4 regions of the Lysinibacillus sp. DFXJR4 genome follow, and region 4 is predicted to be linked to each of the others. Evidence: riboswitches for the same ligand, from Rfam matches in the RefSeq annotation. Region 4 holds a riboswitch; each other region holds the start of a gene.
What was found. Region 4 has a riboswitch for S-adenosylmethionine ahead of AC2CGN_RS14465 (cyclase family protein). Riboswitches for the same ligand answer to the same signal wherever they lie in the genome.
Positions count from the first base shown of each region.

Region 1: linked by a shared signal. The riboswitch ahead of AC2CGN_RS21600 (bifunctional homocysteine S-methyltransferase/methylenetetrahydrofolate reductase) and the one ahead of AC2CGN_RS14465 (cyclase family protein) in region 4 are both predicted to bind S-adenosylmethionine.
Region 2: linked by a shared signal. The riboswitch ahead of metA (homoserine O-acetyltransferase MetA) and the one ahead of AC2CGN_RS14465 (cyclase family protein) in region 4 are both predicted to bind S-adenosylmethionine.
Region 3: linked by a shared signal. The riboswitch ahead of AC2CGN_RS11965 (MetQ/NlpA family ABC transporter substrate-binding protein) and the one ahead of AC2CGN_RS14465 (cyclase family protein) in region 4 are both predicted to bind S-adenosylmethionine.

Region 1 covers NZ_JBXUNW010000017.1:37,187-44,968, reverse strand. The annotation lists gene AC2CGN_RS21615 (SEL1-like repeat protein) at 1-910, shown strand, start outside; gene AC2CGN_RS21610 (protoglobin domain-containing protein) at 1,428-2,717, shown strand; gene AC2CGN_RS21605 (protoporphyrinogen oxidase) at 3,018-4,406, shown strand; SAM riboswitch class I at 4,532-4,631, shown strand; gene AC2CGN_RS21600 (bifunctional homocysteine S-methyltransferase/methylenetetrahydrofolate reductase) at 4,717-6,564, shown strand; gene metH (methionine synthase) at 6,557-7,782, shown strand, end outside.
Region 2 covers NZ_JBXUNW010000012.1:38,739-46,520, forward strand. The annotation lists gene plsY (glycerol-3-phosphate 1-O-acyltransferase PlsY) at 1-582, shown strand, start outside; gene AC2CGN_RS18930 (HesB/YadR/YfhF family protein) at 602-892, shown strand; gene AC2CGN_RS18935 (spore germination protein) at 1,040-2,602, shown strand; gene AC2CGN_RS18940 (Ger(x)C family spore germination protein) at 2,617-3,819, shown strand; gene AC2CGN_RS18945 (hypothetical protein) at 3,829-4,056, shown strand; gene AC2CGN_RS18950 (GerAB/ArcD/ProY family transporter) at 4,078-5,373, shown strand; gene metA (homoserine O-acetyltransferase MetA) at 5,430-6,365, opposite strand; SAM riboswitch class I at 6,491-6,601, opposite strand; gene AC2CGN_RS18960 (nucleotide excision repair endonuclease) at 6,796-7,167, shown strand; gene AC2CGN_RS18965 (TrmB family transcriptional regulator) at 7,218-7,782, opposite strand, start outside.
Region 3 covers NZ_JBXUNW010000004.1:109,811-117,592, reverse strand. The annotation lists gene AC2CGN_RS11990 (CaiB/BaiF CoA transferase family protein) at 1-270, opposite strand, end outside; gene AC2CGN_RS11985 (alpha-hydroxy acid oxidase) at 267-1,427, opposite strand; gene AC2CGN_RS11980 (enoyl-CoA hydratase/isomerase family protein) at 1,442-2,221, opposite strand; gene AC2CGN_RS11975 (methionine ABC transporter permease) at 2,233-2,904, opposite strand; gene AC2CGN_RS11970 (methionine ABC transporter ATP-binding protein) at 2,897-3,922, opposite strand; gene AC2CGN_RS11965 (MetQ/NlpA family ABC transporter substrate-binding protein) at 4,120-4,953, opposite strand; SAM riboswitch class I at 5,042-5,146, opposite strand; gene AC2CGN_RS11960 (PPC domain-containing DNA-binding protein) at 5,305-5,808, shown strand; gene AC2CGN_RS11955 (aminotransferase class I/II-fold pyridoxal phosphate-dependent enzyme) at 5,857-7,023, opposite strand; gene AC2CGN_RS11950 (carbon-nitrogen family hydrolase) at 7,342-7,782, shown strand, end outside.
Region 4 covers NZ_JBXUNW010000006.1:96,467-104,248, reverse strand. The annotation lists gene AC2CGN_RS14475 (Cof-type HAD-IIB family hydrolase) at 1-612, shown strand, start outside; gene AC2CGN_RS14470 (DedA family protein) at 768-1,358, shown strand; gene AC2CGN_RS14465 (cyclase family protein) at 1,399-2,136, opposite strand; SAM riboswitch class I at 2,260-2,365, opposite strand; gene AC2CGN_RS14460 (MarR family winged helix-turn-helix transcriptional regulator) at 2,913-3,452, shown strand; gene AC2CGN_RS14455 (hypothetical protein) at 3,545-4,021, shown strand; gene AC2CGN_RS14450 (NmrA family NAD(P)-binding protein) at 4,018-4,884, shown strand; gene AC2CGN_RS14445 (YuzC family spore coat inner layer protein) at 4,931-5,341, opposite strand; gene AC2CGN_RS14440 (hypothetical protein) at 5,716-6,072, shown strand; gene AC2CGN_RS14435 (helix-turn-helix domain-containing protein) at 6,092-7,666, opposite strand; gene AC2CGN_RS14430 (ABC transporter substrate-binding protein) at 7,738-7,782, opposite strand, start outside.

The sequences.
Region 1 (7,782 bases), on a different contig from region 4:
GGAATGGTATTTTAACAATCAAGATAAGCAGCTTGAAGCATTTGATGAAGAAGATTTAGATCATGAGTTCATTATTGATTTATATAAAGAGGCAATAGAAGAACAAGATGCAGAGGCACAGTTTCAGCTTGGAGAATACTATAGTGCAAGTGAAAGCTTCTGTTTTCAGCCTGAAAAATCTTTAAAATGGTTAGAATTAGCAGCATCGCAGGGGCATGCCAATGCACAATATGAACTTGGGAATTTTTATTTCGAAGGTATAGGTGTACAGGAAAATTATCGCAGAGCTTTTTCATTATATGAGGCGGCGGCAAAGCAAGGGCATCCAGATGCGGCGAATAACTTGGCAGATATGTATTTTAACGGTGAAGGAGTATCAGAAAATATGCTTCTTGCGAAGAAATGGTTTGACTTTGCTGCCAAGCAGGGTGTTGCTGAAGCAATGTTTACTCTTGGAATTATTTACGAGCAAGGGTTAGACGTTGACATTGACGAGGAGCACGCATACTTCTATTATAAAAAATCTGCCGAAGCTGGCTATGTTGAAGCACAATATAGGCTTGGCGGAATCTGTTTTGAGGGGCGATTAGGTCAGCCCCGAGATGTGAATCGAGGTTTATATTGGTATGAAAGAGCTACAGAGCAATACCATGTGGATGCATTTTATGATTTGGGATTTATTTGGAGTCAGGGTTTAACGGGTATACGTAATATTGAAAAAGGAATTCATTGGTTTAAACAGGCTGCTCTTCAAGGAGACTCAGAGGCAAAATTACAGCTTGGGCATCTTTATAATAATGGAGAGGGCATAACCAGAAATGTAAAAGAAGCTATTAAATGGTACGGACTGGCTGCAGAGTCAGGAATAGAAGAGGCAGCCATTTTGCTGAATGAATTAAAAGGAATGTAAATTTTTCGTAAAAAAATTATAGTTATTTAGTTTCTATTATCGTTCCTGGTTTTATAGGTATAAAAGGTTGTTTTTGTTGTTTATTTTAGGTATATAATAGTGCATAGAACTAACGGTAAAAATATTAATATAGTGAAGGGATAATAAAGACAAAGGAAAAATAAACAAAAAATAAGCAAAAGAAATATTAGATGATACAAATTAGCTACCAAAAGATATAGTGGTAGCTTTTTTACTGCTTTAAGCCAATAGATTGGCTACAGGGACTTTTTATACAATTAATGGCAAAAAATGTATAACAGGAAATTGACAGCTATTTATAAAATGGATAAGGTATATGAGTGATTTTGAAAAGAGTAGTTCATCTATGGCTAAATGATGATTGGGATTTTGTTCAACTAGAACTTGAGCAGAAATTAACCTAAACCTATTTTCTTACATTTTGAAATATATATTTTTGTAAACGGAATTGGATTTTCTCAGCTTTGCAAAAGTACACGTGAAAGAGGGAAAATGTGTGATTTTTCAAAAACAGAGAAAGACAGCAGCGATAGACCTTCAGCAATATGTTGTAAAAATGGATGTTTCTAATTGCAAGTCAATGGTCAAGCAAATAGAAATGCTAAATTTAACAAAGCAGGATTTACAGTATTTAAAAGCCTTTCAGCCATTTGTTATAGAAAATATTAATGATATTGTTGATAGATTTTATAGAATGATAGGAACTGAGCGTAGTTTAGTAAGTATAATTAATAGTCACAGTTCTGTAGAAAAATTAAAAGTAACGCTTGGCCGCCATATTATAGAAATGTTTAACGGCACAATTGATGATGAATTTTATCAAAGACGTACTAAAATAGCCAAAGTACATGTTCATATTGGTTTAAGAACACAATGGTATATGTGTGCCTTCCAAGATTTATCTATATCATTTATTAACTTAGTGGAGGAGTATATACATCATCCCAAAGATCAGTTGAATACAATACGAGCTATTTCTAAAATTTCAAATTTTGAGCAGCAATTAGTACTAGAGGCTTTTGAAAATACTGTTGAGCAGCACAAGGAGAATATGGAGCGGAAAAAGGAAATAGTGGAGAAGGAGATCGTCGCGTCTACAGAAAGTCTTGCTACAATATCTCATGAAACAAATAACTCATTTCATCGTATAAGCAAGCAATCAGATGAAATTAAACAGTTTGCAAAAAACTCACTTTTGGTGTCGGCGATGGCTGAGAAGCAGGCATTAGAGGGGCGAGAACGAATAAAGAGCCAATCACAAAACATGTGTAATATTATTCACTTGCTGAAGGAGATAACAGAAAATATTGAACAGTTGACTGGTATGTCCAAAGAAATGGAATCAATTATGAGTGTGGTTACTACTATTGCCAACCAGACTAATTTGTTAGCTTTAAACGCAGCTATTGAAGCAGCCCGTGCTGGAGAGGCGGGTAAAGGCTTTAATATTGTTGCAGATGAGGTTCGAAAACTATCGATTCAAACAAAAGATTCTGTGACCTCAGTAGCCATGTTGTTACATAAAACAAATGAACGGACAGATAAGCTAACAAATTCTCTTAATAATATTCAAGAAGAGGTCATATCTGGCAAGGAAAATATGGTTCAAACAGAAGGGCAATTTACGAAAATATTAGAATCGATGACAGAAGCAAAAGAGCAAAATGATAGTATGGAAAAAGAAGTATTAGCGATAGCGGAGGTTCTTAATGAGCTAGGGATTGCCTTTGAAGAAGTAACGAATTCAGCTGAGAAATTAGCAAATGTTGCCCAACACTTAAATTAATTCATAGTAAGGATAATTTTTATTGTGGCAACCGAAATCTACAGCCTATAAACACTATAACAACCATTAATACATGGTGTTAAATGGTTTTTTAGTAAATATGAGCTAGTGAATTGCCGAGATTTTAAGTTCAATGGTATTTTTTGTTTCATCATGAAAAGATACATATTTAGTCATAGTAATGGAGCTATCCTCGCACTGGATAGCTCCATTTTTGCTAAATTTGTAAAGGGTTTAGCGTAATTTTCAATAAAAAGGGTTTATACTAAAGGAAGACAACAAAAATTAGGGGCGGTTAATATGGAAACAGTGGTTGTATTAGGTGGCGGAATTACGGGTTTATGTATGATGCATTATTTACAGCGCCAAGTGAAGGAAAAAAAATTAGATGTAAGGCTTGTGCTTGTTGAAAAAAATACATATCTAGGTGGTAAGTTGCACTCTGAATACGAACAGGGATTCATTATGGAGACAGGGGCAGATTCAATTGTAGCTCGTCATAAAGGTGTTATGGAGCTGGTTGAAGAGCTTAATTTTAAGCAAGATTTGGTATACAACGAAACGGGGATTTCTTATATATACACAAATAATGAGCTCCATGCCATTCCGGCAGATTCAACGTTCGGTATTCCGATGAGCCTTCACTCCCTAGAAGAAAGCACACTTGTATCCGAAGAAGGTAAAAAAGAAGCGTTAAAGGATTTGACAATGCCAAATGTAGGCTTTACAAAAGACAGCTCAATTGGAGAATTTTTAACGTACTATTTAGGGGAGGAGCTTGTTCAAAACCAAATAGCACCAGTATTAGCAGGTGTGTATTCAGGAGATTTACATCAACTATCGATTGCCTCCACATTACCTTATTTAATTGATTATAAAAATGAGTACGGTAGTATTATTAAAGGTTTTGACGCAAATCGAGAACAATTTGTAAAAGCTGCTAATAAAAAATTTATTTCATTTAAAAATGGTTTATCGTCTTTAATTGATCGCCTTGAAGAAACGTTAACTGATGTAGAAATTTTAAAGGGAATTAGCACTACTAGTGTCAACAAGCAGGAAGATCACTACCAAATTACTTTAGCAAATGATACGATCATTGAAGCAGATCATGTAGTTTTAGCATTACCTAATGAAACTGTACAGCACTTATTACAGGATGCAACATTGAACCGTTATTTTGACCAATTCAATACTGCCTCCGCTATTACAATTTATTTAGGATTTGATGTACCCGATAGTAGATTACCAGCTGATGGAACAGGCTTTATTGTGTCTCATAATTCAGATGTAATCTGTAATGCATCGACATGGACAAGCCGTAAGTGGAAGCATACTTCAGCAAATGAGCAATTACTTGTTCGACTCTTCTATAAAAGCATTAACCCTGCGTATGAGAAGTTACGTAGGATGACAGATGAAGAATTAGCAGTTGTTGCCTTAGAGGATGTAAGAAAAAGCTTGGGGATTAAAGAAAAACCAAGTGTCGTGAATGTAAGTAGATGGATTGATCAAATGCCGAAATATGATTTAGCACATCGTGAGGCATTACAGGGCTTATTACGAGAGCTCGAAATAAACTATCCAAATTTATCTATTGCAGGCTGCTCTTATTTTGGTGTAGGTATAGGAGCTTGTATTCAAAACGGTAAAAAAATAGGGGATAATATTGCTGGAAAATTATCTTAATTGCAGAATATAAGACAAAAAATTATATTTTTCGTTTGAAATATCCTTTGTTACGTGAAATAGTCTTGACTCAAACGTTTGTTAACGTTATGATTCTTTTAATTATTTAAAAAATTCATACTAAATTCTTATCAAGAGAAGCTGAGGGACTGGCCCAATGACGCTTCAGCAACCAACTTTTTGTCAGGTGCTAAATCCAGAAGACCCTATGGTCGAAGATGAGAAGGAACAAAATTACGAAACGTAAAAGCCTTCTTTGTGTTAAAGAAGGCTTTTTTATTATAGAAAAATAGGAAGAGGGGCTAGTTTTATGGGATTGCTTGAAAAGTTAAAAACGCATGTTCTAACAGCAGATGGTGCAATTGGTACGGTATTATACGGCTATGGCTTGGAGTACTGTCATGAGGAAATGAATGTTCAAAGACCAGAATTAATTGAAAAGATTCATAGAGAGTATATAGGAGCTGGAGCCGATATTATTCAAACAAATACTTATGGAGCGAATGCCATAAAATTAGCACGTTACGGATTAGAATCGCGTGTTCAGCAGTTTAATGAAGCAGCTATGACGATTGCCAAGCGAGCAGCTGCAGATGGAGGTCAATTTGTTTTAGGGACTATTGGGGGGATTCGAGGCATTCGAAAAAGCGATGCAACATTAGAAGAAATTTTAGCGACTGTTGAAGAGCAAGCAACTGTGTTACTGGCTGGGAATCCAGACGGCCTTTTACTTGAAACTTATTATGATTTTGAAGAATTAACAGCAACATTAAAAATGCTTCGAGCCAAAACAAAGTTGCCAATTATTGCGCAGGTTTCAATGCATGAACCGGGAGTGCTGCAAAATGGTAAGAGTTTAAATAATGCCCTACATGAGCTCGAGGCACTCGGTGCTGATATTGTAGGTGTTAACTGTCGTTTAGGTCCATTCCATACGATTCAAGCATTTGAAGGTGTAGAGCTTCCTGAGAAGGCATTTATGTCAGCATATCCAAATGCATCTCTTCTAGATTTAGAAGACGGGCGTGTTGTTTATGAGTCAGAGACAGACTATTTTGGTCGAGCAGCTGTAGCACTTCGAGATCAAGGCGTCCGTTTAATAGGTGGGTGCTGTGGTACAACACCAAAGCATATTGCTGCAGCGAAAAAATACTTAGAGGAATTATCTCCAGTAGAAGAAAAATTAGCGAAGCCTGAGAAAGTAGAGATTGTACGTGAGGCAGAACCTTCAAGATTCGAGCCACTGCATATAAAAGTAAAACGTCAACGTTCGGTTATAGTAGAGTTGGATACACCAAGACATTTAGAAATCGATGGCTTTATTAAAGGTGCTAAAAAATTATATGAGGCAGGCGCAGATGTGGTGATGATGGCGGATAATTCCCTAGCATCGCCAAGAATAAGTAATGTGGCAATGGGCGCTTTATTGAAAGAAACACATGGGGTACGCCCGTTAACACATATTACATGCCGAGATCGTAATTTAATTGGGCTTCAATCCCATTTAATGGGTTTAAATGCACTAGGCATTCATGATATTTTAGCGGTTACTGGAGATCCAACAAAGGTTGGGGATTTCCCAGGGGCAACGAGTGTTTATGACGTATCTTCAATGGAGCTTATCCAATTAATCAAACAGTTAAATGAAGGTGTATCTTTTTCAGGGAAGCCGTTACGTCAAAAGGCAAATTTCTCTGTAGCCGCAGCGTTTAATCCGAATGTCCGTGTATTAGACCGAGCTGTATCTCGATTAGAAAAGAAAATTGAACATGGAGCAGATTATTTTATTTCACAGCCTGTCTATACCAAGGAAAAAATTGTAGAAATTTATGAGGCAACAAAGCATTTAGAAGCACCAATTTATATAGGAATTATGCCAGTTACGAGCTATAAAAGTGCGGAGTTCTTACATCATGAAGTTCCTGGCATTAAATTATCTGAAGACGCATTAGCCCGGATGAAGGCTTGTGGTGAGGATAAGGAGCGCGCGACACTAGAAGGAATTGCAATTGCTAAGGAATTAGTAGAGGTAGCAGCAGAATATTTCAATGGTATTTACCTCATTACACCATTCCTACGCTATGATATGACACTAGAACTAATGAAATTTATAGAGCAATTGGATGAACAGAAAAAAGGGGTAAGTATAAATGGCTAAGCATTTGATTGAAGAGCAACTTGAGAAACGAATTTTAATTCTTGATGGCGCAATGGGAACAATGCTACAAAACGAAAATTTATCAGCTGAAGATTTCGGTGGCGAGGAATATGATGGCTGTAATGAAAATCTTGTACTAACTAGACCTGATGTGCTTGAAAAGGTTCATAAAGAATATTTGGAAGCAGGGGCAGATATTATTTGTACAAATACCTTTGGAGGTACTCCCCTTGTATTAAATGAATATAATCTGGGAGCAAAAGCAGAGGAAATCAATAAACGTGCTGTAGAAATTGCACGTAAGGCAGTGGATGATTTTACTACCTCTGATTGGCCACGTTTTGTAGCAGGAGCGATGGGACCTACTACAAAGACCTTATCAGTGACAGGTGGAATTACTTTTGATGAGCTAGAAGAAAACTTTTATGTACAGGCAAAGGCATTGATTGAAGCTGGAGCGGATGTATTGTTGCTTGAAACCAGCCAGGATATGCTCAATGTGAAGGCAGGCACTTTAGGAGTATCTCGCGCATTTGAAGTGACTGGCAAAGTGCTTCCTGTGATGATATCAGGAACAATTGAACCGATGGGAACGACACTTGCAGGACAATCCATAGATGCATTTTACATTTCTATCGAGCATATTAAACCACTATCTGTAGGTTTGAACTGTGCGACAGGGCCAGAATTCATGACGGACCATATTCGTTCATTAGCAGAGCTTTCTACGGGATATATAAGCTGTTACCCGAATGCAGGCTTACCTGACGAGGAAGGCTGCTACCATGAATCACCAGAGTCACTGTCCCAAAAGCTAAAAGGCTTTGCAGAAAAGGGCTGGCTGAATATAGTGGGAGGCTGCTGTGGTACAACACCGACCCATATTGCTGCTATTCGTGAGGTACTAAAGGACGAAAAGCCACGCCAATTACCTGAGAAAACTCATGGTCATGTAGTATCGGGTATAGAGCCATTAGTGTACGACGATTCTATGCGTCCATTATTTATTGGAGAACGTACAAATGTAATTGGCTCTCGTAAGTTTAAAAATCTAATTATTGATGGGAAATTTGAGGAAGCTGCAGAAATTGCTCGTGCACAAGTAAGGAATGGTGCCCATGTAATTGATATTTGTTTAGCAAATCCTGATCGTGATGAACTAGCAGATATGCGCGGCTTTATGCAGGAGGTTGTGAAAAAAGTAAAGGTACCTCTTGT
Region 2 (7,782 bases), on a different contig from region 4:
TTATGTGCTTATCTAATTGGCTCTATACCTTCTGGATTATGGATAGGCAAAATATTTTATAAAACTGACATTCGTGAACATGGTAGTGGTAATCTGGGTGCCACGAATACCTTCCGTATCTTAGGAAAAACAGCAGGAATTGTCGTAACCATTATGGATGTCTTAAAAGGGACAGCGGCTGTATTGTTAGTAGCACTACCGATATTTTCCGAAGTCTCCATACACTCGTTAATTCTTGGACTTATAGCGGTTATTGGTCATATGTTCCCTATTTTTGCAAGCTTCCGTGGAGGGAAGGCCGTAGCGACATCTGCTGGCGTTCTCTTAGGATATACATGGCCATTATTTGTCTTACTTTTTATTACGTTTATTGTAACGTTAAAAGTCACAAAGATTGTAAGCTTAACTTCCATGATTGCCGCTTTAGTAGCACTAATTTATTCAATCATTTATTATTTTGTTACAGGTGATTTTGCGTTAACTATTTTAGTCGCATGTTTGTTCACCTTTATTATTTATCGTCACCGCGCAAATATTGGCCGCATTAAAAATGGGACCGAGCCAAAGGTGAAATGGCTGTAGCAAAGAGAGGAGCATTCTAATGAATATTGCACTAACAGATGAAGCCCTAAATTGGTTTAAACGAGAAATGGAAGTAGAATCAGGCGATACCATTCGTTTTTATGCAAGATACGGAGGTTCCAGTCCATTTCATGAAGGCTTTTCTCTTGGTATGACGCGTGAGGAACCAATCGAGATTGGTGTCAAAACAGAGATTGACGGGGTTACCTACTATATTGATGAAAAAGATGTATGGTTTTTTAATAACCACAATCTCCATGTAGATATTGATGCTACAAACGATGAATTAAAATATGATTATCGTAAATAAAGCCGTGTTTCCTTTCGTTTATTACGAGAGGAACACGGCTTTTTTATTTGCCAACAATTAAATAGATTAAATTTCTATCTTTGTTTATCTATACAGATATTTGTCCATTCTATATGTAGTAAATGCACACCTGGAGGAGGAAAGTAAATGTCCGTTTCAAAAAGTACAGATGCCTCCCAACCAAATTCCAACAATGAACTCCTGTATAGTTCACTTTCGAGCAATGTCAAACTGATTCGAAACACACTTGGAAATAGTAATGACCTAATTATACGAGAAATTACGATTGGTAAAGCTGAAAAGCACACAATCGCAATTGTTTATATGGATGGCTTATCTGATAAAACAACCATTTCGGATACTATTATTGATAAGCTCATGCTCGATCTGGTTGAAGTAAATGGCTCAGAAACAGATATAGAAACAATTCATCAATATATTAAAGAATCTTGTTTGACAGCCGGTGATGCCAATAATATTTCTCATTTCTCAGCATTGTATACCGCGATTTTAAATGGCAATACAGTCATCTTATTAAATGGATGTAATTTTGGTATTGTAACAAGTACAAAAGGTGCTAAAGATCGAGAGGTTACAGAGCCATCAACAGAATCTGTGATTAGAGGTCCAAGAGAATCCTTTACTGAAACGTTACGCACTAACACTGCCCTTATCCGTCGAAAAATTAAAAGTCCTAATCTTTGGATAAAATCTCGTGTGGTTGGAGAGGTAACCCAAACAGATATAGCTGTTATGTATATAAATGGTATTGCTAATGACAAAATAGTGGCTGAGGTACTGGCACGCATTGACCGTATTAACATTGACGGCATATTAGAAAGTGGCTATATCGAGGATTTTATTCAAGATTCTAAATTCGCAATATTTCCAACAATCTATAATTCTGAACGACCTGATGTTATTGCTGGAGAATTGTTAGACGGGAAAATTGCTATTCTAGTGGATGGTACACCCTTTGTGCTGGTGGTACCCGCTTTATTTACTTCCTTTTTACAATCTGCTGAGGATTACTATCAAAATTGGATCATCAGCTCTCTTATTCGGTTATTAAGATTTTTAGGAATAAGCCTTGCGTTGGTGGCACCATCACTCTATGTTGCCATTACCACCTTTCATCAAGAAATGCTTCCAACCGCTATGCTTATTAGTATTGCCTCCCAACGAGAAGGCGTTCCTTTCCCTGCAGTGGTTGAAGCACTTATTATGGAAATTGCCTTTGAGGTGTTACGAGAAGCAGGTCTTCGAATGCCAAGAACAATTGGACCTGCTGTATCCATTGTGGGAACCTTAGTCATTGGTCAGGCAGCCGTTGAAGCAGGCATTGTATCAGCTGTAATGGTAATTATCGTAGCTTTAACAGCAATTTGTAGCTTCCTGTTCCCTGCCTATGGTTTATCTAACACCATTCGGGTTCTACGTTTTCCATTAATGATTGTAGCAGCAATGCTAGGTTTATTTGGTGTGATGTTTGGCATTATGATTATTATCCTACATTTATGTAGCATTCGCTCTTTTGGTGTGCCGTATTTAAGTCCATTCGGTCCACTAATTTTAAAGGATCAAAAAGATGCGTTAGTATTGTTTCCTCGAAGAGCGCTATTGACTCGACCACGCTTAGTCAGCCAAAAAAATAATGTTAGAGGACATAAGTATTTGGATACGAAAAAAAGAAATAAATCTAATGTATAAACGAGGAATGGTACATGTCAAAATTCAGCTTAATTTGTTTCCTTCTCATCCTCCCTTTACTACTAAGTGGTTGCTGGAGTAAGCGTGAACTAAATGAATTAGCAATTGTCCTAGCGTTCGGCATTGATAAGGTCGATGATGAATTCGAATTATCGATTCAAGTAGTAGATCCTAGTGAAATTTCTACTAGACAGCCTTCTACTGGACGAACTCCCGTGATTACCTATCACGCAAAAGGAGAAACCATTTTTGAAGCTATTCGAAAAATGACGGTTTTAGCAGCTAGGAAACCCTATTTTTCTCATCTTAGGATTGTTGTTATCGGTGAGGAATTAGCGAAAGAGGGAATAAATGAAGCACTAGATTTAATTTCCAGAGACCATGAATTTCGAAATGATTTTGATGTCATCCTCTCTCATCAGGCATCTGCTAAGGATGTTTTAAATGTGTTGACACCGATTGAAAAAGTACCAGCCAACAAAATGCTAAATTCTCTGAGAGTGTCAGAAAAAGTTTGGGGCTCCACCATTTCCATCAATATCGATGATTTAGTGAATACTTTAAACAACAATGAAAAAAGTGCAACCCTTTCAGCTATTGAAATACATGGTGATCCAAAATTAGGTATGGATCAGACAAATGTAAAAAAAGTGAAAACCCCTGTACTTTTAAAATATGCTGGATTAGCCGTCTTTAAAAAAGATAGATATATCGGACTTTTAACAGAAGATGAAAGCAGAGGCCTTAGCTTTATCAATGACAAAATAGAGAGTACCATTGAAATTATTGCTTGTAAAAAAGGAGGTACTCTGTCAACCGAAATTACCAAATCAACTAGCAAAGTAAAAGGTAATTTTAAAAAGGGCTCTCCTCAGATCAATGTGCATATTGACGTGGAACAAAATGTTGGAGAAGTTGAATGTAATATGAAGCTTTCTAACAATAAATCCATTAAATATATAAATAAAAAAACGGAGGAAATTATTAAACAACAGGTTGAAAATACAATCAGAACCGTTCAGCAAAATTATCAAGTAGATGTTTTCGGTTTCAGCGAAGTACTCCATCGATCAGATGCAAAACAGTGGAAAAAAATAAAAAAAGACTGGGATACAATTTTCCCTGAACTTCCTATTAAGGTTGAGGTTCATGTAAATACACAGGGATTAGGAACCTTGCAAAATTCATTATTGCATAAATCCAAAAAGGAGGAATAGGCCTTGATAATGACGCTTTTTATACTAGTTATTTCGTCTATAATTGCCTTTGCTTTTATCCCACAATTAAAGAAAAAGAAAGAAACGAAAACGATTATAACTTTTTCAATTATTTTATTATTTGCTACTGCAATAAATATTGGCATTGCATTAAAGCTTAAGATTCCAAGTCCACTTGACTTTATCACATTTATTTTTTCGCCCATCAGAGATCTAATTGTTTCACTTACAAAATAAAAAAGAAGGGGGTTGCTCATAATGGAAAAAGAAATCATTAGTTCAAGGCAATTTATGATCATTACCCTTCTCTTTTCTATTGGAACTGCCATATTAATTATTCCTGCCACTATAGCAAATGCTGCAAAGCAAGATGCATGGATTGCAGCAATCATTGGAGTCGCAATCAGCTTTCTGTTAGTGAAGCTTTATATTTCTTTAGGAAAACGCACACCTTCCCTCACATTCATTGAGGCAAATGAAAAAATACTAGGTCGCTTTTTAGGGAAATTTACAGCGGTTGGCTTTATACTTCTTACCTTTCTTTCCTCAGGTGAACTATTATATTTTATTGGCATTTTCATGAAAACAGAAGTGATGCCGGAAACACCTACGATGGCATTTGCATTGTTATTTAGCATCATCATTGTATATGCTGCTTTTCTTGGCATCGAAGTATTTGCTCGCTCTGCAGAGATTTTATTTCCCTTTTTTATCCTGATTTTTATCGTCTTTGCAGTTTGTATTACACCTCAAATTAGTTTTGATAATGTACAACCAATTTTGGAAACACCTAAAAAATTCTTATTGTATAGTATTATTCGATTTATGAGTATTTTTTCTTTCCCACTAGTTGTACTGCTAATGCTTTTCCCATCTGTCGTAAATGTCCAAAAATCTGCACAAAAGGGATTTTACATAGGAACACTTATCGGTGGAATTGTCTTAATTATTCTAATTACCTTATGTATTCTTGTATTAGGTCCTGCTAATACCGCCTCCCGTACTTTCCCTAGCTATGCATTGGCGCAAAGAATTTCAATCGGGAACTTTTTACAGCGTATTGAAATTATTATGGCTGGTATGTGGATTGTATCCATTTATATTCGGACTTTTATGTATTTTTACGCATCAGTCATTGGTGTAGCGCAGTTATGTAAGATAAAGGATCATCGTCCACTTATTTTACCATTCGGTTTATTAATGATTGGTCTTTCTCAAATTATTCATCCTAATATTGTTCATTCCAATGTCTACAATAATGAAATTTGGCCTATATTTTCTGCGATATTTACCGTTATTTTACCGTTAACGTTGCTGATCATTGCGAAAATCCGCAAAATAGACGGGAATTCACAAGGTGAAAATAGCAATGAAATTCAAACAAATAACAATAATCAGGCGCAGCAAGATAGTGAGACTAAAAACAAGAATAGTAATAAACAGAGCGACTCTAAAGATGAGGCACAAAATGAAAATAAACTAGAAAAAGCCAGTGAACCACAGACTAAAAATGAAGATAATGGAAAATCCGATCAAGATACAAGTGAACATTAAAAATGATGACCTTGAAACTAACAGGTCATCATTTGATCATTTATTTCGCTTCAAAATTAAATATGATATTCAATTTCATCAACGAAATCCCATTCATATGGTGTTTCCTGATAAACATAATAATTCAACCAGTTTGAGAATAACAAATGGGTGTGGGCACGCCATGTATTAATGGGCTCATTTGTTGGGTCGTCATTCGGGAAATAGTTCACCGGGACAGCAATGTCTAACCCTTTCGCAACATCTCGTCCGTATTCATCTGCTAAGGTTGTCGCGTCATATTCAAGATGACCTGTAATCATAATGTTTTTATTATCCTTGGACTGCACAATAAATACACCAGCTTCCTCTGAATAGGACAGTAAACGTAAATCAGGGTGATTGCGTACTTCATCGATTGAAACAGATGTATAACGAGAATGTGGTGCTGTAAATAAATCACTAAAGCCACGCACTAAGTCCACTGTTAAATCTGTAATGACATGCGAGTAAACCCCTGAGCATTTTGCTGGAAGTTCAACCTTCCCGATCCCATAATGATGATATAAAGCAGCCTGTGCCCCCCAACATATATGTAGAATCGATGTAACGTTTTTCTTAGACCAATCCATAATTTGTGAGATTTCCTGCCAGTAATTCACCTCTTCAAAAGCCATTTTCTCTACAGGCGCTCCCGTAATAATCATGCCATCAAAGCGGCGATGACGAATTTGTTGGAAAGTTGTGTAAAAAAGCTGTAAATGTGATTTACTAACATTTTTTGATTCATGTGTTGCTGTATTTAAAAATGTAATATTGACCTGCAGTGGCGTATTCCCGAGTAAGCGCAGTAACTGCAGCTCTGTCTTCTCTTTCTCAGGCATTAAGTTTAAAATTAATATATTTAATGGACGAATTTGTTGTGTTTTCGCACGATCCTCTTCCATCACGAAGATTTTTTCCTCTCGTAAATGTTCTCCAGCTGGTAAGTTCTTTGGAATATTAATTGGCATCTTGCATTCCCCTCTCTTTTATTTATAAAAGTGTTAATCGTAATGATTACAATGACACTTTTATGAAATTAAAAAATCCCCCTCATTCCATGCGAGATAGAATGAGAAGGACTTTACCACGTTCACTCTTATCTCTCAAAGGAAAAACCCTTTGCTGGAATTAGCACCTTTCTAACATTTGTTAGAGGTTGCTGAAGCGTCATCGGGCCAAATCCCTCAGCTTCTCTTGATAAGATTATTTAATTAAAATGAATTGTAACATGAACAATTAAGAATATCAATAAAACATAGAATATTTCGTCATTACAATGCATGTTCAGCTCAAGTTTGATGAACACTAATTATCATAGCAACATATGAAATTTTATGGTAAACATGCTGTAATTATGTTAACATATACCTTTAGTAACAGAGAGGAACGTGAACTAGCTTGATTAAAATTGAATTTCCGAAACCAGATACAGTCATTCGCCAGCGTGAGCAGGATGTAAAGCCTGGTGATGTACCCATTACACCATACCACGGATTTATTGACTTCCATAAAATCACACGAGACAAAGGTGGTATTTTCTTATTTTACAATGAGAAAAATGAGCTTTTATTTGTCGGTAAAGCACGTAAAATTCGTCAACGTATAAAAAAGCATTTTGAAGACAATGTATCCCCTATGAAAAATCATCGTCAAGAAATTTTCAAAATTGAGGTATATGAAATCGAAGATCCGATGGAACGTGAAATTTACGAAACATATGCCATTAATGTTTTCCGTTCTAAATATAATGTTGATAAAGTATTTTATTAAAAAAGAATCTGCTTGCCTCTTAAGTATTAGGCAAGCAGATTCTTTATTTTTTACTCTACAAAAAATGCCTTTCGTTCTTTCGTAATCCATTCCTCAAGCTCATGATCATCTCGTCTTAGTAGACGATTAATAAGGACGTCATGCCAAATATAATCTTCTAATAAATAGATGTGAACCGGATCATTTGTAATAAAAGCGGTTTCAAGATTTGAAGGAGAATGTCCATAAATCATCTCTTGCCCATCGATAGACAAGATAAACCAATGGGGAGTGGAAGATTTTTTTGTATAATAGGTCATTCGATGCCTATCAATGGATGACACAGGCTCATCCACGTATAGCGTAATACCATGTACAGCGACCTGTTCAGCCACCTCATAAATATCCTCTCGTAAGGCTTCATACATCTCTTCCCACATAGAAAGAAGTACTTTTTTCTCAGCTTTTTTTAATAAGGACTGACAATAATTAATAATGGTCTGCCTGCCTTTTAGCATTAACACTTTAGGCTCCGCTTCCTGCTCCTTAGATTCTAATTTTTCTAATTGATCACTAATAGACGTAAAATTCGATTCCCAACGCTGCTGTATTTGCTGCAGAAACATCTCAACAGGA
Region 3 (7,782 bases), on a different contig from region 4:
ATCTACCGATTGGATAAGCTCTTTAAATAGTTCTAATCCCTCAGGTGTTTTTAAGTTCAAACAAACACCTTTTTTATTACGATTAACCATCATATACATATGGCTTTCTTCATTAATAAAGGGACCCATTGTACGTGTGTCGTCTCCATTGGGATACTTCTCAATTTTAATGACTTCAGCCCCCATATCTGCTAATACCATTGTGCAGTATGGACCAGCAAGCACCTGTGATAGATCAACAACTTTTAAGCCTTGCAATGCTTGATTCATTTTTCATCGACTCCATCTTTTTTCACTAAAGTAATATTTCGTAGGGCTGGAAGGGAGGTTGCGCCTGCTAAAGCAATGGAAACTTTCAATTCATCGTATAGATTCGTCATGACTTTTTCCACTCCCTGCTGTCCAGCTAACGCCAGCCCATAGACAAAAGGACGACCAATGGCTACTGCATCTGCCCCTAAAGAAAGTGCTTTTAGGGCATCCATGCCACGATACACGCCACTATCTAAAATGATTGGAATTTGTCCATTTACCGCTTTGACAATCGCAGGAAGCGCATCAAGTGATCCTACTACACCATCCAGTTGGCGCCCCCCATGATTTGAAACAATAATACCATCGATACCATTTTCTATAGCTAGCTTTGCGTCTTCAGGATGTAAAATACCTTTTAATAAAATAGGGAGATTAGATCGGCGCTTTAATTCACGTACATTTTCCCAACTTAAGGTAGGATGGAAAACATTTTGCAACACACCCTGGACGTAGGATTCAAATGATTCATCTGGCAGGGAAGCCATAAAAACAGGATCATTGATATAGTTTCCTCTTGCATAGCCTAGCTTTAAAGGCGAAAATTGGTTGCGTACATCCTCTTCACGCCAGCCAAGCATAACTGTGTCGACTGTAAGAACGATTGCTTCAAAGCCAGCAGTCTCTGCTCGAGCGGCCATACTATAAGCAATTTCCTCGTTGGTAGACCAATATAACTGAAACCATTTTGTAGCCGTAGGTGCAGCTTGTGCAACCTCTTCAAGTGCAAAGCTAGAAACTGTACTTTGTATATAGGGTATTTTTAATTGTTGAGCAGCGCGAACAACTGCAAGCTCTCCATCATCATGCACCATTTTATTCATGCCAACAGGTGCAAATAAAAAGGGTGTTGGATATGTTTTTCCGAAAAGCTTTATCGAAGTGTCAACATTGGAAACATCATTTAAAAAGCGGGGCACAATGGAATACTTTTCAAAAGCAGCACGATTATTGCGCAATGTTTGTTCGCCTCCTGCACCAGAGCGTATGTAACCAAAAGGTCCAGCTTCCATTTTTTCCGCTACAGCCTTCTCTAAATCAGCAAAACAAATAGGGAAGGGAGCTTGGGCAGTTATATTTTTTAATAGAAGGTCTCCATTAGTTGTATTTGTCATCGTCACTACCTCACTTATTTATTAAAAATGGGCTTTCTTTTGTTTAAAAATGCCTGTATGCCTTCGTTATAATCTTCTGAGCTAAAGGAGTCGAGAATGATTTGAGCTAACACATCATTTTCTTCATTTTCTCCATCTACAATAGCTTGAATAATTTTTTTTATGCCTGCATTGGCGACAGATGATTTACTTAAGAGATGCTCAGCGAATTGCAATGTGGCATTTTCAATATCCTCTGGCTCATGTAGGGCAGTAATCAAGCCAATGCGCTTTCCTTCTTCAGCAGTAAAAATGTTTGCTGTGTATAAAATTTCCTTTGCCTTAGCAACTCCAACAATATTGATAAGACGCTTGGTACTTTCAAGATTATAGACAATTCCGATGTTTGCTGCAGTGATACCTAATTTACTTTTGGGTGTAGCAATTCTAAAATCGCAGGCGTTTGCTAACTCTAAGCCACCGCCAATCGCTAAGCCCTGTATCATAGCTATGGTTGGGTGCGGAAATTTATAGAGTGCATCAATTGCCTTTAATGCTAAATCATTATATACTTTCGCGTTGTCAGCAGCATAACGAATATCTAAAAACTCACTAATATCTGCCCCCGAAGAAAAAGCAACTTCATTTACACCGCGGACAATTAAAAGTTTAATCGAAGGGTCAGAGCTTAAATAATAAAGCTCATTCAAAATAGCCTGAAACATTGCCCTTGATAAAGAGTTACGTTTCTCAGGACGATTAATCACTAAAGTTGCTATATAACCATTTTTCTCTACATAAATTTCATTTGTCACAGTGCTCCTCCTTAATCCTTCTTAAGTTTTGCTGCAAATCGATTGCCAATAGATTGAATACTCTGAACAAGGATGATTAAAATAAATACAGTCGCATACATAACATCGACCTCATAGCGTAAATGACCATAACGGTATGCAAGATCACCTAAACCACCTGCACCAACCATACCTGCCATTGCCGTTGCTCCAATAAGACCAATTGTGGCAATGGTTAAGCCTAAAATAATAGAAGGGCGAGCCTCGCGTAATAAAACATTCCAGATGATATGACGGCGTTTAATGCCCATTGCTGTATAAGCCTCTACAACACCTGGGTCCACTTCTAAAAGTGCTGTCTCCATCAGTCGTGCGATGTAAGGTGCTGTATAAACAACAAGTGGTACAATGACACCTTTCACACCAATCGTTGTCCCAACAATTAGCTTTGTAAACGGTAAAATAAAGAAGAGTAAAATGATAAATGGAACGGAGCGAATTATATTAATGAATAAATTGAAAAATTGATAAAGAAATTTATTTTCGAAAGATTGACCAGGACGTGTTAAAACAATTAAGAGCCCTAACGGAATCCCAATGACAACGGAAAAGAATAAAGAAATTCCGACCATTTGGAAGGTTTCAATAATTGATTTCCCAATAACATCGGACCAATCTGTAAAGAAGCTTTGAATACTATTCATTTTGTTCGCCTCCTAATTCTTCTACGGCTACTCCATTTTCGGTGAAATACGTTAATGCCTTTTGTACAATTTGTGCTTCACCATTTAAATGAACGACAATATTTCCGACAATGCCGTTTTTTAATTCAATAATATTGGCAGTTAAAATATTTGGCTGAACATCGTAAACTTTGCTGACCTCTGCCAATAACGGTTTTCCAGTACTTTCGCCGAGAAATGTTAGACGAATAACACTCCCTGAAACATTGAGCTGCTGAATAAGGGAAGGGGATAGATTACGCTGTGAAATCGTGCTCAAGAACTTTCTCGTTGTTGGATGCTGTGGCTTCGCAAAAAGATCAATAGCTGAACCATACTCCACAACTTTCCCTGCCTCAAGAACAGATACATCATCGCAGATTTTTTGTATGACATTCATTTCATGCGTAATGAGTAAAATAGTAATGCCTAGCTCACGATTAATTTTCAATAAAAGCTCGAGAATGGCTTCTGTTGTTTCTGGATCAAGTGCACTAGTCGCTTCATCACTTAGTAAGATTTCTGGTTCTTGTGCCAACGCACGTGCAATAGCAACACGTTGTTTTTGACCACCTGAAAGCTGACTTGGAAAGCTCTCTAATTTTTCTGTTAAGCCAACAATTTCAGCATATTTCGCCACACGATTTTTCACTTCGGTATCGTTATAGCCAAGTAGCTTTAATGGGATAGCAATATTGTTATAAACGGTCGCAGTTTTTAAGAGATTAAAATGCTGGAAAATCATCCCGATTTTTTGACGGGTTTTACGAAGATCATTAAGGGAAAGGGAAGTAATATCCACATTGTTGATCCAGACTTTTCCTGTAGTTGGACGTTCCAATAGGTTAACACAGCGAATAAGTGTGCTTTTACCTGCACCACTATAGCCAATAACCCCATGAATTTCACCTTTTTTAACATGAAGGTTAATCCCATCAACTGCTCTGACAATACCTTTCTTTGTTTTAAATTCTTTAGATATATTTTCTAATCGAATCATCTGGATGTCTCCTTTCTAAAAAGCAAGAATCTGCTCGCTTTCCCAAAGGAGTCTCGCAGATTCTTATTTTATCCTGCTTAATGGGCTGGAAAATTCCCTCTTCAAGAACAAATAATGCTGATAAGGAATCTAACAGCGGTATAAGCCTGATTTAATCAGTGGAAGATGGGGAAAACCCTGTTTTATTTTTTGGCTACTTACCAGCTTGCAATTACAGAACCCTTAAATTCATCTTCAATAAATTTGCGTACTTCATCAGATTGATAAGCTTCAACAAATTTTTTAATCGTTGGATCATTCTCATTTTCAGCACGTACTACAATATAGTTTACATAAGGAGAGTCAGTAGATTCTAAAAGGATAGAATCTTTTTTAGGATTAATGCCAGCCTCCAGCGCAAAGTTTGTATTAATAGCTGCTACATCAACCTCACTAAGTTGTTTTGGAATTTGGGCAGCCTCTAACTCTATGAATTTTAAATTTTTCTTGTTTTCTTCAACATCTCGGATAGACGCTGTTAGCCCAGCACCTTCTTTTAATTTAATATAGCCAGCCTCTTGCAGAACAAATAATGCACGGGCACCGTTTGTCGGATCGTTTGGTAAACCAAATGTTGCTCCGTCTGGTATTTCATCAAAAGATTTATATTTTTCAGAGTAAACACCCATTGGATTCAGAATAGTTTTTCCAACTGGTACTAAGTCTGTATCGTGATCTTTATTAAAAGTATCTAAGAAAGGCTCGTGCTGATAGCTATTTGCATCAAGATCACCTTCAGCTAACGAGGTATTAGGTAAAACATAATCAGAGAAGGATTTAAGCTCTACTTCCAGGCCTTTTTCCTTTGCCACTTTTGCCGCAACCTCTGCAATTTGTTCATGTGGACCAGAAGTAACACCTACTACGATCTTATTTTCATCAATAGCCTTACCTTGGTCTTCTTTACTATCTTCTTTTGTACCGCAACCTACTAACGCTGCTGCTAATGTAAGACCTGCTAAGCCTAATAAAAATTTGTTTCGTTTCTTCATGAAAATGACCTCCAAAGTTTGTTTTATCGATTTTTAAAAATAAAAAAACTCTCTTATAAACTAAGAGAGGCTCATGAAAAAACGTCCTCTCTTATCTATCAAACGATGATCGTTTGCAGGATTTAGCACCTTCCTTTAAAAAGGAGGTTGCCGAGCTTCATAGGGCCAGTCCCTCAGCTACTCTTGATAAGAGATATATAGTATTTTTATAAATCCGATAGAACTAATATAAATTATAGGTTATTATTAGTCAATAAATATTTTGATTTTTTATTGTATTTAGTGGGTATTTATTGTCCACTAAATCAAGATAAAGCCACAGAAAATAAAGTAGCAAAAAGAGGTGTAGAGATGTCTATAAGAGTAAATTATGGAGTTGGAGCATTTGGAAAAGTCATTAGTGCTCGTATTTTAATGGGGACTGATATGATCGAGGGAATAGAGGCTATCTGTCAAGAGAACGATATTGAGTCAGCTACCATTGTTAGTTGTATTGGTAGTTTGCAAAATAGTAGTTTTGTTTATTTAGTACCAGATGAGATCTCTAAAATCAATGTCCGTTTCAGTGAAGTGATAAAAAAAGAGGGACCACTTGAATTTATTCAAGGTGCTGGTGTTGTGTGTAAACGTGATGGAGAATATGAGACGCATCTTCATGGATCAATGAGTGATCAATGGGGTCAAGTATCAGGAGGACATTTGATAAAGGGCGGAAATATTGTGATTACGGCCGATATCGTTTTGGCAGAGGTACAGGACGTTCAGCATATACGCAAATTTGATGATGAAACAGGACATATTCAATTTTATCCCTTAGAAAAAGACTTACAGAGTCCAAGAAAGATTGAGAAATGAAAAAACTGTTCTATGGCATTGCTGTAGAACAGTTTTTATTGAATTTGTTTATATAAATAAATTTAATTGTTCGATTCGATTTATAGCTTCACGTAAACGTTCTTCGCTTACAAGTAAGCCAACACGGACATAGCCCTCGCCATATTGCCCAAAGCCATTTCCTGCTGCTACAGCAATATCTGCTTTGTCGAGTAAGAGATCTGCAAATTGTTCACTTGTATAGCCTACTGGAACAGGGAGCCATGCAAAAAAGGAGCCCTTAGGTGCAGTTACGTGCCAGCCAATACGCTGAGCCTCCTCAATTAGGACATTGCGTCGACGTTCATAAGTAGCTCTGAGCTCATTTGCACATTCCTGTGATGCTGAGAGTGCAATCGCCGCTGCTTGTTGTACAGCAGGGAATTGACTACAAAATAGATGGTCTTGTATTAAATTGATAGCAGCAATAATATCAGCATTCCCAACTGCAAAGCCAATGCGCCAGCCTGCCATATTGTATGTTTTGGATAGAGTGTACATTTCTATTCCAACATCTTTAGCACCATCTGCCTGTAGGAAGCTAACAGGTTTTTTTCCATCAAATCCAATTGCCCCATAGGCAAAATCATGTGAAACGATGATATTATGCTCTTTTGCAAAGCGAACGGTTTCCTCGAAAAATTCAATTGTTGCTGTACCACCAGTCGGGTTATTAGGGTAATTCAAATACAGAAGTTTCGCCTTTTCTTTTATATTATCAGGTAAAGCTGCGTAATCAGGGAGGAAGCTATTTTCTGCAAAAAGTGGCAGTACCTCAAAATTTACATCTCCTAATACGACACCTGATAAGTAGTCAGGATAGCCAGGATCGGGTAATAGCATTGTATCGCCAGGATTTAATATTGCTAAAGGTAGTTCAACAAGACCAATTTTTGTACCACCAAGAATAGCCACCTCTGTGTCAGGATTAATGTCTACATTGTATTCACGTTTGTAGAAATCTGCCGCAGCTTGGCGTAATTCAGCAATGCCACGAAATGGTGGATATTTATGATTAAGAGGATTTTCGGCTGCCTCCTGTAGAGCCTTAATAATATGTGGAGGGGTAGGTTGATCAGGATTTCCCTGCCCAAGATTAATTACGTCGCGCCCCTCTGCCAAGGCTGCATTTACTTTTTGCACAAGTGCTGCAAAAAACTGAGTTGGGAGTTGCTGTATTTTTTTTGAGAATTCCATGCACATTCACCTTTTTCAGAATATAATAATTATTATTAAAGAATATGATGCAAATACTATTACTTTTTTTACTACTTGTCTAGACCCTTTATTGGCAAAGGCTTTGAAAGTCTCTGAAAACCATAGGCGACCAAATCATAAGTTACGATGGTACGATACGAGATACGGCACCAATTGAAGTTACTACTCTTACAACAAAGCGGCAACATCGAATGATTAACTAACTGGATTAATTTAAATTAGTCTAGAATTAAATATTGTATAATGGAATGTGTAAAAGCGAAAACAAACTTAAAAATATCTAAAGGAGGAAATGGGATGAAAATTGGCTGTATTCAATTGAATGTAGGCTTTGGCAAAGTAGATGAAAATTTTGCCCGAGCTGAGGAGAAGATTCGAGAAACGGCAAATCAAGGTGCAGAAATTATTGTATTACCAGAAATGTGGAATACAGGCTATGCACTTGAGCGTTTACCAGAGCTAGCGGATGAAGATGGGGTGCGTACGAAAGCCTTTTTAGCAAGTTTGGCAAAGGAACTTAGTGTACATATTGTGGGCGGCTCTGTTGCAACAAAAAAGGGCGATAAATTTTACAATACAATGTATACGTTTGATAAAAATGGTGAGCTAGTAGGTGAATATAGCAAGGTGCATCTCTTCCGTTTAATGGACGAGCATTTATATTTAGAGGCAGGCAATGAGATGAATCGCTTTACGCTTGGAGATATAGAGGCAGCGGGGGTAATTTGCTATGATATC
Region 4 (7,782 bases):
AGAAACATAGGCATAGAGACATTTATAACCGCAAATGGTGCATATGTTAAGCATCAAAATCAGGTAATACATAAAGTACCAATTGACAAAAATATAGTCCAAGCAGTTCAAGCCTTTGCTAATGAGAATAAACAAAGTCTTTCATTTTTTACAGAACAATTATTTATGAATAACGTACACAAGCCAAGGACACTAAAAGCCCTGCAAGAAACATTATCTTTATCTAAATTTCCTGAATTTCATGAGAATATTGTAGAGCAGGAAATTTATCTAATGTGTTTATATGCTAATGAAGATATTGAGCAAATATATACAACACAATTTCCTCATTTAAAATTTAAAAGATGGCATCCGTATATTACGAATGTATTGCAATCTGATATTTCCAAATCGATTGCTGTTCAGGCTGTACTTGATTATTTCAATTTAAGTTCTGAGGAAGCACTTGCGTTTGGCGATGGCGATAATGATATAGATATGTTAGAACAGGTTGGTTTTGGAGTTGCAATGGGTAATGCAAGTGAGGCATTGAAGAATAGTGCTGATTATATAACGAAAAAATCCATTGAAGGGGGTATATATCACGCCTTGCAAGAGCTACAAATAATTTAAGAAAGTAATCATTTGGAATCGAGTCATATTTTTAGTAAATTTAGAGGGGATGTTAAAGAAAAAAATGATTGAAGCTATAGCACTCATAATGTTAACTACATTGAGTATGATAAAGCTAACGAAAGTTATTAAAATGCTTTAGGTGGGATGATTTTATGGCACATCATGTACAATCTCTTATTGAACATTACGGGTATTTTGGCATAATTCTTATCCTAATTGGAGGGATTGTCGGGCTGCCTATTCCTGATGAAATATTTTTAACATATATAGGATATAGTGTATATCGAGAAACGCTAGAACATGTTCCGGCATTACTTAGTGCAACTATCGGGGCAATAGGTGGCATTACTTTAAGTTATTATATAGGTTATCGATTCGGGCTACCTTTATTACATAAATATGGCCCGAAGATTCATATTACTAAGCAAAAAATTGATTTTACTAAAAAATTGTTTACGAAAATAGGACCAGCCTTATTACTGATCGGTTACTTTATTCCAGGTGTACGCCATCTTACCGCATATGTAGCAGCCATTAACAACTATCCATATAGAAAATTTGCCATTTTTGCTTATGCAGGCGCGTTTATTTGGACATTTACTTTTATTACATTAGGAAAAGTATTAGGTGAGAAGTGGCGCTATGTGGGATTTTACTTATCTCACTACAGTATTTATCTTATCGTAGTATTCATCATATTAATGTTGGTCATTTATTATTTTTTCAAAAAAAGAAATAAATAAGGGTCTGATTCTTCTAAGCGAATAAGACCCTTATTTATTTTTAAGGTAAGATGGCAAATGAACGAACAGGGAATCCAGACGCTCTTTCAGGTTTCGGTACAATATTGAATATGACAGCCCCTTTTGGCGGTAGCTGATCCAAATTTGTTAAAAGCTCAATTTGATAAGTGTCTTGCTCAAGTACAAAATATTCACCATCTAACTTACCATTTTTGCGAAAATCCGCTGCTGAATCAGTGTCGAAAGTCTCGTGACCAATAGCGTTAATTTTTCGTTCTTTAAACAAAAACTGTAATGCCTCTAATCCCCAACCTGGTATATGATTATGACCCTCAGCATCCTTATTATTAAAGGCATCCTTATTAGGCCAACGCTTACTCCAATCGGTACGTAGGGCAATAAACGTACCTGCTTCAATTTCTCCATGCTCAGCCTCAAAGTCAAGAATATCCTGAACACTTAAGGTAAAATCATTATTTTGCTCGGCTTCCTTCGATTTATCAATCACGATTAAGGGTAGTACTAATTCTTTTAAATCCAAATCTTCTAAAAAGCGTGTGTCCCTAACAAAGTGGATAGGTGGATCGATATGTGTTCCATATTGTCCAGGGAAAGTGAATTGCTGCGCAAAGAAACCATCATCATGTGAAAATAAGGTTTCAAACTTTGCATCCTCAAACATAAAGAAGTGAGGTGAATTTGGTCCAAATGTATGTGTTAAATCCACCCATTTTCTTGATTTCAATAGCTGCACTGCTTGTAAAAGTTCATTCGACATCGTATTTACCTGCTTTCTATTAGTATGAGTTATTCCCTGTTTGTCTTACTTGTCCAATCATAAGCACAAAAAAGAGTCCTCCTTGGAGAAGAGGACTCTTGTGTAAAGCAACAAATGTTAGTCTTCTCATCTTCAAGGCAAACATTTTGCCAATTGGAGTTAGCACCATACCTATAGGCTGGTTGCTGAGACTTCATAGGGCCAATCCCTCCGTCTCTCTTGATAAGAAATGCAATATAAGAATTTTCAGAAATAACGATTACAAATACAATAGCATATTTATTTATAGTTTACAAGTTCAATAGGGATACAAGGAAAACGTGTAACTTTTTATTCTCTCTGTTACAGCCATGAATTTTTTTGAAGACCTTGTGTAATTAGAGATTGATTTGTTTTTATGTATTGATTTTTGTAAAAAGTAATTTTCGCCAATGGCTTTAATTCGAAAGCATTGTACCATGTGAATGAAACATTCCATTTTTTAAATAAAGCTCCAATGCTCCTTGTGTTATAAGGCTAGTATCATAATCAACCATTCCTTTTAAAGCTAGGAAATGTTTAGAAATTAGACTAGGAAGTACGGTAACCCCAACGCGCAATCTAGGGAAGATAATCTTAAGCCAAAAAGTGCGGAATTCATTTACAATTTTCATCATGGAGACAGGGCTTCGTTAGTCAATAGGAATTTAAATTCATTGATAGAACATAATTTATTATGTGGATTTGGTATAAAAGAAATATTTGACATTTAAATAGTTAGGTGCCATACTACATGTATGGTTAAAGATAAAAATAAAATGTATGATATGAATGCCGCTCCTTCGTTTGCTCAATCGAAAAGTCAAATTGAACGTTATCAATTAGAAGTTGATGCACAGGCTATACTTGTTGCATCGAGATTAATAGCTGCAGGTGCGATGCTAGGAAGTGCTGCGGAAAACCATTTTTCCAAATTTGGTTTATCTACAGGGCGTTATCGATTATTAGCTGATCTTGAAGACAATGATGGTGAAGAATTGCCATCTCAATTAGCAGAGCATCTTGGGATAACAAGAGCTACTGTGACAGGTTTAATTGATATTTTGAAAAGAGATGGACTAGTTTCACGGCGTTTGAGTCCAGAGGATGGTCGTCTAAAATTAGTGACATTAACTGAGAAAGGAAAAAAACAACTATCAGATATGGCTCCAGAACATTTTGCTTGGTTAGAGTCAATTGTTAACTTTCTAAGTGTCGAAGAGCGAGGGGTTTTTCTTGAGTTATTAGATAGAATAATGCAAGGAATTGCAGCGAGTGATGATAGCTCATATGATTAAAAGAAACAAAAAGGTTAGCTGGTAGGCTAGCTTTCCTTTTTGATATATAGTTAGGCACCTAATTATATATTGTGGAAAAATGGAGGTCTAAAATGAAAACGATTAACGAAGTTGAGGATATTCATCAAGAAAATAGCTTTATTCTGTGGCAAGAAGTATTGATTGCGTTTGTTATGCCTACCATTATGGCTGGAATTGGAGGGTTTTTCACCAGTGATGTCTCACTATCAATCCGAGCTTGTACTTCTCTTGGTGGATCTTCAGCAATAATTGCTTGGGTAATCGGGTTATGGTTTCAAAAACGCGGGATTTATAAAAGTCGAATTGCTTTTGGACATTACTCTATAATTGTAGCTTTATTTTTAAGTATAGGGCTTTTATTAGGGTTAATCGGTGCTTGGATAACATTCACAGTAATCAATTTCTTTATTCAGCATCAACAATTAAATGCATTTTACTTTCTTTGGATAGATCTCCCCTTATCTTCCACAATTGCTAGTGGACTGATTGCTTGGAGATGGAAATACAGTATTCATAAAAAAATTCATAGTGGAGGCGTTAAAAAATGATAGTAGTAATTGGAGCAACAGGAATGATTGGTAGAGAACTAGTAAAAAGCTTAATGAAGAGGGATACTCAAATCCGAGTAATTAGTAGAGATCCAAACAGGTTATTAAATGAAGTAAACAGCTTAGATTGTTCTGCTGTAGAATTTATGGCAGCAGATGTCTCTAATCCTGACAATTTACATCGCGCACTGTCTGGGGCTAGTCAGCTGTTTTTAGCATTATCCAATACACCAAGGCAGGTTGAAATTGAGCAATCCATTATTCAGAAGGCAATTGAGGTCGGTATTGAGCATGTTGTAAAAATTTCTTGTCCTCTCTATCAAGAAAGCAGTCCAGTAGCTATAGCTGGATGGCATCAAGAAATTGAGCAAACATTAATGCAATCAGGCCTGAAATATACAATATTACGTCCCTACGCATTTATGCAAAATATACTTAAATGGCGGGACACCATTTCTTCCAAAGGAGTATTTTTTGGTTGTATGAGAGATGCACAATGCAATTTTATTGATTGTAGAGATATTGCAGATGTGGCAGCAGAAATATTTATGAATAGGAAATTAGCAGGTCGAATATATACACTTACAGGGGCAAAGGTGTACAGTTATCCACAAGTAGCGGAAAAGTTAACCATTCTTCTTAATCACCCTGTCCGCTATATTGATATGGACCCAGATATATTAAGGCAAAATTTGATAAAGCATAATGAGATGCCAATCTGGTTAGCGAACCATGTTGTTGAAATTCAAATAATGTCTGTAATGGTGCCAGAAAAACCTACTGATACAGTTAGGTGCTTGTTAGGGAAAGAGCCACGTTCATTAGAATCATTTTTATATGAAACGAAAGAGAAATTTTTATAAAAATATAAGGGGCTCTTATGAAAGAGCCAATTTGTAAAAAGTGTTGTTACCAATTTAAAACTAATGAAAGCTTACAACATTCACTATCTGTAAACACAATCCTAATATTATCTGGTGTATAGTTTGTTTCAAATGTCATAGTAATACCAGACGAGATGATTAACCTTTCAACTTCTGATTTATTTGACTTCTGTGCGGCATCCATAAGATCATGTGCAAATTGTTCTGATTCATCAATTTTATCTGTAAGTAGCTGAATCTGCTGCATAATTCTCTTTACTCGCATGGCGGAAATTTTCAACTTATTTGTATTGACAGCTGGAAATGGATTGGTATTTATCGGGTTTGTCGGCATAGCTAAATATCTAGCTGGTTGGTGATGTGCTGAAGGATTTACTATTGCCAATGTTGGATAATAGGTAGGATAGACAAATATCGGATAAGGGTTGTAATACAACTAAATTCCTCCTATCCACTTGCTAATACTATATCTTATGTGCAGCGGGTACTTTCGGTGTTTGCTACTTCTAGGGATTCACGTCTAGGGTATTATCAAATCAATACCTAGGATGGTGAAAGATAACTAAGTCGATTGAAAGTAAGGAACCTGATAAGAGAAAGGGTTAGAGCTAATCGAAAGTGAACCAACCTGATCAAAGAGGAACCTAAGCCGATAGAAAGTCAACCCAACCAAAGAGGAGTACCGTTGATCAAAAGTAGAGGCAACCTGAACAAAGAGGAGTCCAGGCAGAGGCAACCCGATCGAAAAAGAGCTCAGGCTGATCAAAAGTGGAAGCAACCCGATCGAAGAGGAGCCCAGGCTGATCAAAAATGGAGGAAACCCGATCAAAACGAGCTCAAGCTGATCAAAAAAGGAAGGCGCCTGATCAAAAAGAAGCCCAAGCCGATCAAAAACGAACGCAACCTGATCAAAAGTGGAGGAAACCGATCGAAAAGGAGCCCCGGCTGATCAAAAAAAGAAGGCACCTGATCAAAAAGAAGCCTGACCCGATCGAAAACGAGCCTAGGCTGATCAAAAGTGGAGGCAACCCGATCGAAAAAGAGCCCCGGCTGATCAAAAGTGGAGGCAACCCGATCGAAAAAGAGCCCCGGCTGATCAAAAAAAGAAGGCACCTGATCAAAAACGAGCCCCAGGCCAATCAAAAAGAAGGCTTCGCACGTGTATAAGCCTTCCTTTCACAAATTTTTATCCAAGAACACGTAAAACATCATCTATTTTTTTGTTATGGGAGAGAATGCCGTAGTTCATCCATGTTAAGAAATCAACTTCGTAGACACAGTTGTTTTTTGCTGCTGGAAGGTTGCTCCAAGTAGGAGATTTTAGTATGACTCGTTCCTCTCCCTCGAAAATCGAATGTTGTTTGTCAAAGGTAATGAATATATGATCGGCATCTAAGTGAATAAGCTGGTCAATTGTTAGATGTGTTTTTCGTGTATAATGTGGGATATTCCATACAGATTCATGGGGCATTAAGCCGAGATCACGATATAGAATGGGTCCCGTATAGCCGCATTCGGGTCCTGCATAAAGGCTAATGCCTATAGCGGAGATACGGAGAAAGGCTACGCTTTGTCCATATACTGATTTTTGAAGCACTTTTTTTGCCTTTTGCACTTTTACCTCATACTGGTTAATGACATCCTTCATAATAGTCGTTCTACCTGTTAAGTCGGCTATTTGGAACAATGTAGTTCGCCAATCTTCACCTGGGTGTGAGAGGTGATAGGTGGGAGCCAATTGATCTAGTTGATGACAAGCTTTCCAGCGCTCTATCCCTTCATCTAGCATAATTAAAGTTGGCTTATAATGAAAAAGCTGATCCATTTGTCCGTTTTCAATATCAATATCTGGTATTTCTTGTAACCCTAGATAATCCTGTTTGCCCCATTTTGAATGGCTAAATTGGGCGATGGGTGTAATACCTAAAGCTACTAAAAAATCCTCTAGAAACGGTGCAAATATACGAAGGTTATTACTTTGGCCACGACGATATTGTCCAGGAGAGATACCGACATGCTCTTTAAAGCGGCGATTAAAATAATATTCATTGTTGAATCCAACCGTTTGGCTGATTTCAAAAATACGGTCATTTGTTGTTACGAGTAATTGCTTGGCTTTTTCAAGACGAACATTATTTAAAAAGTTGAGAGGAATTTGACCAGTAATGTCCTTGAATATACGAGAATAATTCCAGCGTGGGACAGCCGCTAATTCTGCCAATTGCTCAACAGTCCAGTCCCGTTCATAATGCTTTTGTAAATATTTGATGGATTGCTCAACGGACTGACGAACACTTTTCTGCTGCTGATTAGGTACATTTTGATTCATAATGAATAACATAAATTCTTGGAAGCGTACATGTTGCTCAAATAGCGATAGCTCATCCATTGCTAGACGGTGTCGATAAATGATTTCTAACAAATTAGTACATTGAGAAAAAGGATGGCAGCCTAGTTCCTGAAATTGTGTAAACATAGAAAAGCAACCCGTCTGACCTTCTTGCAGTTGGATGATTTTAAATGTTAAGTGATAAAAGCACAGCGCCCCAGTTTCATTGTGAACATTTATTTTTTGATTAGGAGGAATGAGCACACACTTTTCTTCAGTAAGATGGATAGTTTCATGATCACAAATTAGCTCTCCATGGCCGCTTATAACCACAACAAGGCTATGATGGTCACAATGATGTAGTTGCCACATCGCTGATGGAATAGAATATGAAATTTCTTGTAAGTGAAATATTTGCGATAAACCACTCATATTTTTCTACCTTTCCATAAATAGTTTTTTTAAACAATGCAAAGAAAGCCCTAAGAGAGCTTTCTTTAAAATTATTTTACGAACCATTTTTCAAGGTCATCGTATTTTAGTAGATT